DNA from 2 places in the Priestia sp. 53B2 genome. Region 2 is predicted to be linked to the other one. Evidence: riboswitches for the same ligand, from Rfam matches in the RefSeq annotation. Region 2 holds a riboswitch; the other holds the start of a gene.

Region 1 (5,259 bases), on a different contig from region 2:
GACGTGCTTCTTGCTGCATAACGTCAGCTCCCATCATCAGTAAAGTTTTCACGGTTAGTATGCGTGAGAAAAATAAGAGTTATTCGTTTTCCCGCATACAAAAAAAGCACTTGCCCAGAGTGGGCAAGCGCTTTTCTTCTATTATTTACTTACCGGCAGTACTCCGCCTTTGTATTTTTCTTTAATGTAGTCTTGAATTTCTTTAGAGTGAAGAACTTTCACTAAAGCTTTCACTGTATCTTTATTTTCGTCGCCTTTGTGAACCGTAATGATGTTTGCATAAGGGTTATTTTCTTTGCTTTCCACTGCGATTGGATCTTTTACTGGATCTAAACCAGCATCGATAGCATAGTTAGCATTGATAACAACAGCGTCACCTTCATTATTTTTGTACATTTGAGGTAACAATCCGCCTTCAACATCGGCTTTAAATTTTAAATTCTTTGGGTTTTCTACGATATCTTTAATTTGTGCATCTGTTTTCTTTACGCCTGGTTTTAATTTGATTACGCCGGCTTTTTCAAAAATCGATAAAATACGTCCTTGCTCTGCTACTGCATCACGCATAATAACTGTGCCGTTTTTCGGAAGATCTTTTAAGCTTTTGTATTTTTTAGAGTAGATACCGATTGGTTCAATGTGAATGGCACCGGCACTTACAAAATCATACCCTTTTTCACCCTTGTGATCTTTTAGCACTGAATTCATATAAGGAACGTGCTGGAAGTAGTTTGCATCAATTTCATTGTTTGCAAGAGCTGTGTTCGGTAAGATATAATCTTGGAATTTTTTAATTTCCAAGTCGATTCCTTGTTTTTCTAAAATCGGTTTTGCTTGTTCTAAAATTTCAGCATGAGGCGTATTAGATGCACCCACAACAATTTTCTTTTCATCTTTTGATCCATTGTTAGATCCACATGCAGCTAATCCTACTACTAGCGCAGATGTTAGTGCTAAAGCCGAAAGCCATTTTTTCATAATAAATAATCCTCCCTTTATCTTTTATCAATTTTTGCAGTAATCGCATCTCCAATGAGTTGGATAATAAATACAATAATCAAAATTAAGATCGTAGCAGCTAGCGTTACATCATTATGACTGCGCTGGAATCCTTCTAAATATGCAAGATTCCCGAGACCTCCAGCTCCAATCACACCCGCCATTGCCGTATAGCCGACTAACGCAATCGTCGTTACCGTCAAACCAGAAATTAAAGCTGGCAGCGATTCAGGTAACAGCACTTTAAAGATAATAGTGCTTGTTGTTGCTCCCATTGATTTAGCAGCTTCAATAACACCTTTATCAATTTCGCGCAGACCAATTTCTACAAGACGCGCATAAAATGGTGCTGCTCCAACAATTAAAGCAGGTAACGCTGCATTAGCGCCTAAAATACTTCCTACCAATGCTTTGGTAAATGGAATCAGTAAAACAATTAAAATAATGAATGGAATGGAACGAAAGATATTTATAACTGCTGACACAATGGCATATAAAGGTTTGTTTTGCCAAAGCTGTCCTTTGGACGTTAAAAATAAAAGCAAGCCCAATAAAATACCTAGAACAAACGTGGCTATAACTGAAATAGCCGTCATATATAGTGTTTCATTTGTCGCTTGAATAAAATCATCTAAAATAACGTTTGGAAATAGTTTCTCAAGCATTTGTCATTACCTCCACTTCTACCTGCTGCTCATGAATGTATGCAATGACTTTTTCAACTTCTGTTAATTCTCCGTCTAAATGAACGAACAACGTTCCGTATGAACCTGTTTGTGTATGAGAAATCTTTCCTTGCAAAATATTAATCGTTACATCAAACTGTTTTAAAATCGTTGTAATGAGCGGTTGCTCTGCTTTTCCGCCAACAAACGTCAGCTGAATAATTTGCCCGCTTGGATATAACTCCTGTACTTGTTCAATTGTTTCAAACGTTTCTTCTGGTTCAGAAATCTGTTGAACGAATCGTTTTGTAATCGGCTGCTTAGGTTTTCTGAATACTTCTAGCACTTGTCCTTCTTCTACCACTGCCCCATTTTCCATAACGGCTACCCGATGACAAATTTTACGAATAACGTGCATTTCATGAGTAATCAATACAATGGTTAACCCTAGCTTCTCATTAATATCTACTAACAGATCTAAAATGGAATCTGTCGTTTGAGGATCAAGCGCTGATGTTGCTTCATCACACAGCAATACTTTTGGGTTATTGGCTAGCGCTCGAGCAATACCAACGCGCTGCTTTTGTCCACCGCTAAGCTGTGATGGATAAGCATTTTCACGCCCTTCAAGCCCGACTAGCTTGATAAGCTCGTCTACTCGTTTCATTCTTTTTTCTTTTGAGATCCCTGCTATTTCTAACGGAAATGCAATATTTTCTCGCACCGTACGCGACCACAAGATATTAAAGTGCTGAAACACCATACTAATTTCTTGTCTAGCTTTTCTGAGTTTTCCGCCTTTAATTTTTCCAATATCATTACCTGCTACTTCGACCTTTCCTGTCGTTGGTGTTTCTAACCCGTTTAGCAAGCGAATTAAAGAACTTTTCCCCGCTCCGCTATAACCAATAATTCCGTAAATTTCACCTTGGTTAACGGTTAGATTCACATTATCAACAGCTGTTACTTGACCGCTTTTAGCCTGATAAATTTTTGTAACGTCTGTTAATGTAATCATATTTCTTCACCTTCTTTAGTAAAAACTTAATTATGTTAGGTTGCCCTATAGGATGAAAAAGCCGTAAAACAATTTTCCCCATTAAAAAAGCCTCTCTGCGCATGACAGAAAGGCTCGATATTTAATCCTTTCTCTCATCTTTCAAAGCGCATAGCTTTGCAGGAATTGGCACCATTTCAGTTAGTCTGACGGTTGCCGGGTTTCACAGGGCTCAGTCCCTCCACCTCTCTTGATAAGAGTTCGCAACAATTATTTTGTTTTTGGGAAATATTCATTCATTTATGAACATTCATGAGTGTGATTTTAGCATGTGTCAGATAGGCTGTCAACAGATTTTACTCTTGGGATAATATCCCAAGATTTCAACAACCCCAACGGTTTGCTCTCTTTCAATTTCTTCATTTTAAACAAACGTTTGATTATCGAAGCTCTTCAAGTACGTGCTCGATGGAATGAAACGCATAGAGTTTTTTTACCATTTCGCCATTTTTCACTTCAATCAAACAAGGTACACTTTCAATTGAAAATACTTCTGCTTTTGAAGGCATATAATTTAAATTGCTCATTCCGATGGTCACACCGGGCAGCATCGCTTCTGCTACGGTTAACATTTTTTTTGCCAGCTGACATGTCCCGCAAAAAGGTGTATGGAAAAAGATAAACGCTCTTTGTCCTTCTTTCAACTGATCGTCAAGCTGTTTTTCGCTCCATTCTTGCATGTTGCTCATTCCTTTTATGTTAAAAATTCTGCATTAACATCGATATTGGCACTCAGTAATACTGTTGCTATGTGATGTCTAGGGGCGGCAGCAACCTCTCGGTACATTTTATCAATATATAGATGCTCTGCTTCCGGAAGCTCTCGTTTAAATTGTTTTCTTAGCTTATTCCCTGAATCATCAGAGTCAACGAGTATGTATACCTCTTTGTTAAACGTACAGTCAATAATTTCATCCAGCTTTGATAAACTAATCGTACCGTTTGTACAGATAATTTCAATTGGTTCTCGAATGATATCTTGAATACGTTTTTTATCTGATTTCCCTTCGACAATAATTACTTTTTCAATTTCAATTAGCCCCATTTTCATCACCCATAATCGTCAGTTGTATAGTAACATCATTTCTTTATGCTATACAATATTCGTTAATGTATCACAGTTCACCTGTTTTTTAAAAGAAATTTGCAAGAAAGAACTGTTTTTAAAGGCAGCTTAGGCCATATTTTTTCCATAAAACGAGAAAAACAGCGGCAGTTGCCACTGTTTAGCACCATCCTGCTTCTTCGTCGCAGTCTGTATATTTTTGCGTTTCACCTTGCTTTTGTACATCCGTATATTGGTAGAACTTATTATTTTCTTGCGAATACCCTTCTTCAAAGCGATATTCATTGCCGCTTGTTCCGTAACTAACTTCACCAATTGGCTGCTTATCAACATATAATTTCATACCGCCGTCATGAAATTTAGCTGTAACGCGATCTGTAACGTCCATTTTTTGTTTTTCAAACATAAAAAGACACTCCTTTAGCTTGTTTACTAATAGAGTGTCCAGTCAAAAACTTTTCATAAAGACAATTTATGGAGGAATATTATCCTTCGTTTGTCATTTCTTCGTATTGCTCTGCTGTCATTAGCTTGTCTACTTGAGAAGCATCAGATGGTTTGATTGTAATCATCCATGCTTCTTCGTATGGAGATTCATTAACAAGTTCAGGGCTATCGCTTAAGTTATCGTTTACTGCTACAACTTCACCGCTAATTGGTGCATAAAGCTCAGAAACTGTTTTTACTGATTCAACGCTGCCAAACGGCTCGTCAGCTTCTACTTTTGCTCCTACTTCTGGCAGTTCAACGAATACGATGTCGCCAAGCTCAGCTTGAGCGAAATGCGTAATACCTACGCGGACAACGTCTCCTTCTGTTTTTACCCATTCATGCTCTTCAGAATAACGCAAATCTTTTGGTGTACTCATCTTAATCCCTCCAAAATATGTATCGTAATTTGTTTATATAAAAAGCGCCTTCAACGTGGAGAACACTTTCTACAACCTAAAATAACTTCCTATTAACAGTGTAACGTAAAAGGTAAAAATTTTCTATTTGAAAACTTACTTCCACACGTCCTCAAACTGCTCTTCTTTGAAGCCAAGCGTTACTTTTTGTCCATCTGTTAGCAGCGGACGCTTAATTAACATGCCATCTGACGCAAGAATAGACAGAAGTTCGTCTTCACTCGCACCGCTTACTTTATCTTTAAGCCCTAATTCGCGATACTTTTTACCGCTTGTATTAAAGAATTTTTTTAATTCTAAGCCGCTGTTCTGATAATAAGCTTGCAGCTGCTCTTTTGTTGGCGGGTTTTCTACAATATGAATTTCTTCATATGCTACTCCGTTATCATCCAGCCACTTCTTGGCTTTTCGGCATGTACCGCACTTTGGATATGAATAAAAAAATAATGACATTTCGTCAACCACCCTTTATTTTAAGCTTTTTTCGTATTTTAACACATCCTTTATCATTTACCTAGATAGAGGCTTCTTAAACAAAAAGAAGCTCGCGAAACGAGCTCCTTT
Region 2 (5,259 bases):
ACTCTTCATAGAGGTTAATCTTCGCTTGCATTTTCTGCTCAGTATACTGATTGCGTTGTATTTCAATCCAAAAAGGAGACCCTTTAAAAATACAAAACAGATCCGGTTCAATCCCTCCTTTTCGTCCGGTGGGCTTATCTTCGACAATGACCTGTTTAGGTGTGCTATACGTACACATTTGTTTATAGACATCCAAGATAGAAAGGAAATGTAATATTTTTTGAGAGTTCTTTTTAATTTTGGCATCTACAGGTAAGTAGACCGTAGGAGAATACTGCTGGGTGCGTTCAATGAGTCCTAACCGATATAAACGTACCATCACACTATTACACGCATTTACGGGCGATTTAAGCTGTTTAAAGAACAGGTCAACTAATGAGTCTCGATCCACGGCTCTAAATTGATTGATAAACGCTATGATGTCTTTATCACGTTGAGATAAATGGAAACTCATCGCTGCTCCTCCTTCTCTAATAAACCAAAGATGGATTGTGATGTAACTTCGAGTTCTGGTTCGGGATCTTTCACAAGCGTTTTATAAGAAGAGAGTATTTCCTTACAAGCACCTTCATCTAAGAAAAAGGCTTGAAACTCTTTGACCTCATCAATCTTAATTTTCATGCGCCCCCTGGCTGCAGCATCGATTTCTTCGGCACCGATGACTCCGGCAACTTTCGCATTTATCGCATCGGCCTGTCTTCCAGAGATCCGAACCCGTAAGTTTGCTTTGAGTGCTGAATTCAATAAATCAGCATCAGGACGCTGCATGGCAATAATCGTATGAACACCTAGAGCACGGCCTTGGCTGGCAAACTGTTGAATCATCTCCACAAGATCCGTCTCTCTCTTCACTATGGACATTTCATCAATTACCACAACGATACGAGGCAGCTTAAATGGAAGCCTGCTTATATGTGTTACGCCATGCTCTAACAATAAATCGCCTCTTCTGTACATTTCAGCTCGTAATAAGGCAAAAGGTTTTCTCATGTCCTTTGCCTCAAAACAAAGCGCATCCACATGTTCAATGCCATGAAAAAGCCCTAAATCAGCTCGTTTCAAATCTACTAACACCAAACGCAAGTCTTCAGGAGAGGCATATTTCACCCATGTTGTGAGGATGACCCGCATCAGACTGCTTTTTCCAGCTCCAATTTCGCCAGAAATCAGTAAGGTTTCCAAATCCGCAAAATCCCATGAAACGGGGTTTCCATAAATATCTTGACCAATGCATACAGGAAGCTCCATTTTCTCAATATGAGGATGAACGACTTCATACCTATAATTGAGCATCTTAGGTAAGTTTTTGTGATGAACGGTAATGCTAAAATTCTTTAAGCTGCCATTTATCTCAATGTTGCTGCCTAATACTTGTCGTAAGGCCCATTTTTTTTTGTGTAAAAGCTCAGGATCAATGCCATTCAATAAAGAAAAAGCGTACCGAGTGTACGTATGATGGTGATCAATCTGATGAATTTTAGGAAAGAGATAAGAGGTTCGGTCTCCATGTTTCACCACGCGATAAATCTCTGCCGTACGAAACGCTTTAATCAATTGACCACGCAATTTTAGTTTCTCAAACATACACATTCCTCCTTAGAATATAAAAGTCGCAAAAAAGTAAATTAAGGCGCTATAGAAGGTGACAGGCAGGATAAATCGCATGATTTTTCCAAACTGATCCACAAGATCAATAACACCCCATCTCTCTAATATTCGTTCGATGATGGCAATTCCTAAGATAATACCTCCTATGGTTAGAATAGTGGGGTCAAGCATGGCGAGTGGACTAAAAGGAACAAAGGAATAAGCCCTGAAAGGACGAGGTCTCGTAAGAGATGATTTGAGGATTAAAGGAAAGATCTTTCGAAAAGAAAACCTTTGTGTTTTTCTCATGTTGGTACCTTCTTTCATTCTTTTTAATTTTTTGCCTTTCAGGTATGAATTGTTTCGGCTCAACACATCCGGTCGCCCCCTTCGCCTCTTCGGCTCAGCTCCCTTACAGATTCCACGAAGGGCTTCACTAGGCGTATACAGCTTGTATTAACGCAGTAACGTTACTGAACTAGATACTGATTAAGTAGTGGAGTCGTAATTCTTTAGATACTATGTAACTACTGCAGTAAGCTTGCCTGTCCAAACAAAAAATAAAGAAGAACCCTTACTGCATTAGGTAATGAGTAAGTAATGGAATAAGAGGTGTGTTGTTTCTGATTTTTCAAAATTTTGTTGACAAGCTAAGAAAACAGGTGTAACCTTTTTTCTAGTTAATTAAATTTTAATTAAATTGAATATTCTTATCTCGAGAGGTGGAGGGACTGGCCCTTGGAAGCCTCGGCAACAGACTGTTAAAGTACTGTGCCAATTCCAGTAGCAATTTGCTTGAAGATAAGAAGAGCGCTCATAACGATTATTAACCTCTTCTTATTTGTAAGAAGAGGTTTTTTATTTTGAAAAGAAAGAAGGAAACAAAACCATGACAAAGACATTAGTGAAAGCTCCATTTAAAGCTGATCACGTAGGCAGCTTTTTAAGAACAGCTCCCCTTAAAGAAGCAAGAGAAGCGTATGCGAATGCAAGAATCAATAAGGCCGATTTAAAATCTATAGAGGACAAAGAAATTGAAAAACTTGTCCAGAAACAAATTGAGGTGGGGCTTAAATCCATCACTGATGGTGAATTTAGACGCTCATGGTGGCATTTGGACTTCTTATCAGGATTAGAAGGCGTAGAGGAGTTTGAGACAGAATATATTAGCCAATTCAAAGGCGCAAAAACAAAAAATAAAGCGATTAAGGTAGTAGGTAAAGTAGACTTCAATCAACATTATATGCTGGAACACTTCACGTTCTTAAAAAAAGCTGTCGAACAGTATGGTGATGGAAGCCAAGTTGCTAAATTCTCTATCCCAAGTCCAAATATGTTATTTACTCGAGTTCAAGAAGATACATATTACAAGGGGAACAGAGATCAATTTTATCATGATACTGTAGCTGCTTATCAAAAAGCCATTCAAGCTTTTTATGATGCAGGCTGCCGTTACCTACAATTAGATGATACTTCCTGGATTGATTTTGTCTCTGAAGAACGTATCAATGCGGTTGTTGAGAAGCTTGGTATGAACGTAAAGGACATTATTGATACGCGAGTAAGTTGCTTAAATGATGCTATTTCTAAAAAGCCTGAAGATATGCTCATTACTATGCATATTTGTCGCGGAAATTTTAGATCTACGTATATCACAAGTGGTGGATACGATACTATATCCGATGCAATCTTTGCTAACTTACATGTAGATGGGCTTTTCCTTGAATATGATGATAACCGTTCAGGAGATTTTGAACCATTAAAAAGCTTTACACGTAATAATCAAAGCGTTGTATTAGGATTAGTAACATCTAAGTTTCCTACATTAGAAGATGCTGAGATTATTAAGCGAAGAATTAAAGAAGCAAGCGAATATATTCCTCTAGAAAACTTGTCGCTGAGTCCTCAATGTGGCTTTGCAAGTACAGAAGAAGGAAATGTGTTAACAGAAGAGGAACAATGGAATAAAATTAGTCACATAATTAAAATTGCTCAAGATGTCTGGGGAGTTAACTAAAAAGGGAGATTTGTTTCTTAATTTTATATAAGCAGCATTCTAGATGTGTTGAAATACGATAAACAGGCGAATCTTATAAACGGAAAAAGGAAGAATGGATATCCATTCTTCCTATATCACACGTTCTAATTCGATACGCTCACATTGAAAAACTTGTTCCTCTATTAGGTACAAGATCTTCTTAATAACCCATTACTGAATATAATTAGATAAATAATAAGAGAGTTTTCTTCTGGTTTAAGTGCTGCAAGACACTAATAAGGTGATTCACGTCATCTTGAGAAATGGGTAAAAGTTGTACTAGAGTATTTTTAATATCTGTTAATATACATAAGTCATGTAATTCATGATCAGTGAAGATAGTTTGAAGGGGGTTCAATCTGAATAGTAATGGGAGATTGTCATATAGGTCAGTTCCACACTTAACAAAAAAAAGTTGTCGCCATAATGGTCCATATTGTGTAATCATCTCGTGTTCGATGATACTTACTATTGTTATTTCAATTTCAAATAGCAACATATAAGGCTTAAATATGAGCTCTTTTTCCATGTGCATTCCTCCTTTTATAGGACTTCTAAAATAAGTTAAATTATAGTTGTCCTGCGGTTCACTGTGCCTGCCTAGGTATACATCAAATGCATAAATGCGTTTCTTGCTACTTTTCCATCACCACTACCCCTCTCTCTCTATTTGACCATCGTTGATTCCTTATCATCTATTAGTGCAATCATTTGAGAAAGGCAAACAACTCTTTGTTCTGAGTTTCGGTCTCAATATAAAAAAAAGCTAAGAATGACTGTTTGAAACTAATGTTTCTGTATCTTAGAGATAAAAAGATAAGGTCATTTTAAAATGTCAATCTACTAAAATTCCTAAAATAGTACATTTCATTACTATTTACCTCCATTTTACTACTAATTCTCATATATAACATGACTTTTTACACCTTTATAAGTAAAAATATTCAATCTATTTTATATTAACGTATGGTTTCGTGTAGTAAAATTAATTTTGCTATAAAAGAACACTACATATGAAAATACATTTATAAAAGGGGATAAAACAATGAAAAGTCGTGTTATCAAGATTGTTTCTTCGCTAGCTATAGGAATAGGAATTTCTGCAGCTCCAGCTTCCTCATACGCTGCAACGCCTAAAACCATGAAAGTACATTACATTGATGTTGGTCAAGGAGATAGTATCTATATTAAAGCTCCCAATGGTGAGGACATTGTTATTGATGGTGGAAACAAAGGTAAAGGAAATGCAGTTGTAAGTTATTTAAAGAAACAAAAAGTCGATGATATAGAAGTATTAATTTCTACTCATCCTGATGCTGATCACATTGGTGGGTTAGATGAAGTCATTAATGCATTCAAAGTAGAAAATGTTTATGCACCAAAAGTAAGTAATAACACGCAAGCTTACAAAGACTTTTTAAATGCTGTGAAAAAGAAAAAATTAACGATTAAAACGGCACAAGCAGGCGTAAAGCTACCTGTTAAAGATGTAAATGCTCAAATTGTAGGGCCTACCAAAACCTATGCCAACAGTGATTTAAATGACTGGAGTGCTGTTGTACACATGGCTTATAAGAAGAATACATTTTTATTTACAAGTGATGCTGAAACAAAAGCAGAATCAGACATGATTA

The links. A riboswitch is a leader RNA that binds a small molecule or an ion and turns the genes downstream of it on or off. The one in region 2 is predicted to bind S-adenosylmethionine.
Region 1: another riboswitch for S-adenosylmethionine. It lies ahead of ACN6NE_RS09550 (methionine ABC transporter ATP-binding protein); the one in region 2 lies ahead of ACN6NE_RS29795 (5-methyltetrahydropteroyltriglutamate--homocysteine S-methyltransferase).

Annotation. Positions count from the first base shown of each region.
Region 1 is NZ_JBLZXA010000009.1:65,038-70,296, forward strand. It holds gene ACN6NE_RS09535 (carboxymuconolactone decarboxylase family protein) at 1-19, opposite strand, end outside; gene ACN6NE_RS09540 (MetQ/NlpA family ABC transporter substrate-binding protein) at 142-978, opposite strand; gene ACN6NE_RS09545 (methionine ABC transporter permease) at 996-1,664, opposite strand; gene ACN6NE_RS09550 (methionine ABC transporter ATP-binding protein) at 1,657-2,682, opposite strand; SAM riboswitch class I at 2,814-2,921, opposite strand; gene ACN6NE_RS09555 (thioredoxin family protein) at 3,102-3,401, opposite strand; gene ACN6NE_RS09560 (toprim domain-containing protein) at 3,416-3,766, opposite strand; gene ACN6NE_RS09565 (YusG family protein) at 3,948-4,193, opposite strand; gene gcvH (glycine cleavage system protein GcvH) at 4,273-4,656, opposite strand; gene ACN6NE_RS09575 (arsenate reductase family protein) at 4,792-5,148, opposite strand.
Region 2 is NZ_JBLZXA010000038.1:138,376-143,634, reverse strand. It holds gene ACN6NE_RS29810 (hypothetical protein) at 1-454, opposite strand, end outside; gene ACN6NE_RS29805 (FtsK/SpoIIIE domain-containing protein) at 451-1,584, opposite strand; gene ACN6NE_RS29800 (hypothetical protein) at 1,597-1,962, opposite strand; SAM riboswitch class I at 2,295-2,395, shown strand; gene ACN6NE_RS29795 (5-methyltetrahydropteroyltriglutamate--homocysteine S-methyltransferase) at 2,477-3,604, shown strand; gene ACN6NE_RS29790 (hypothetical protein) at 3,810-4,154, opposite strand; gene ACN6NE_RS29785 (ComEC/Rec2 family competence protein) at 4,671-5,259, shown strand, end outside.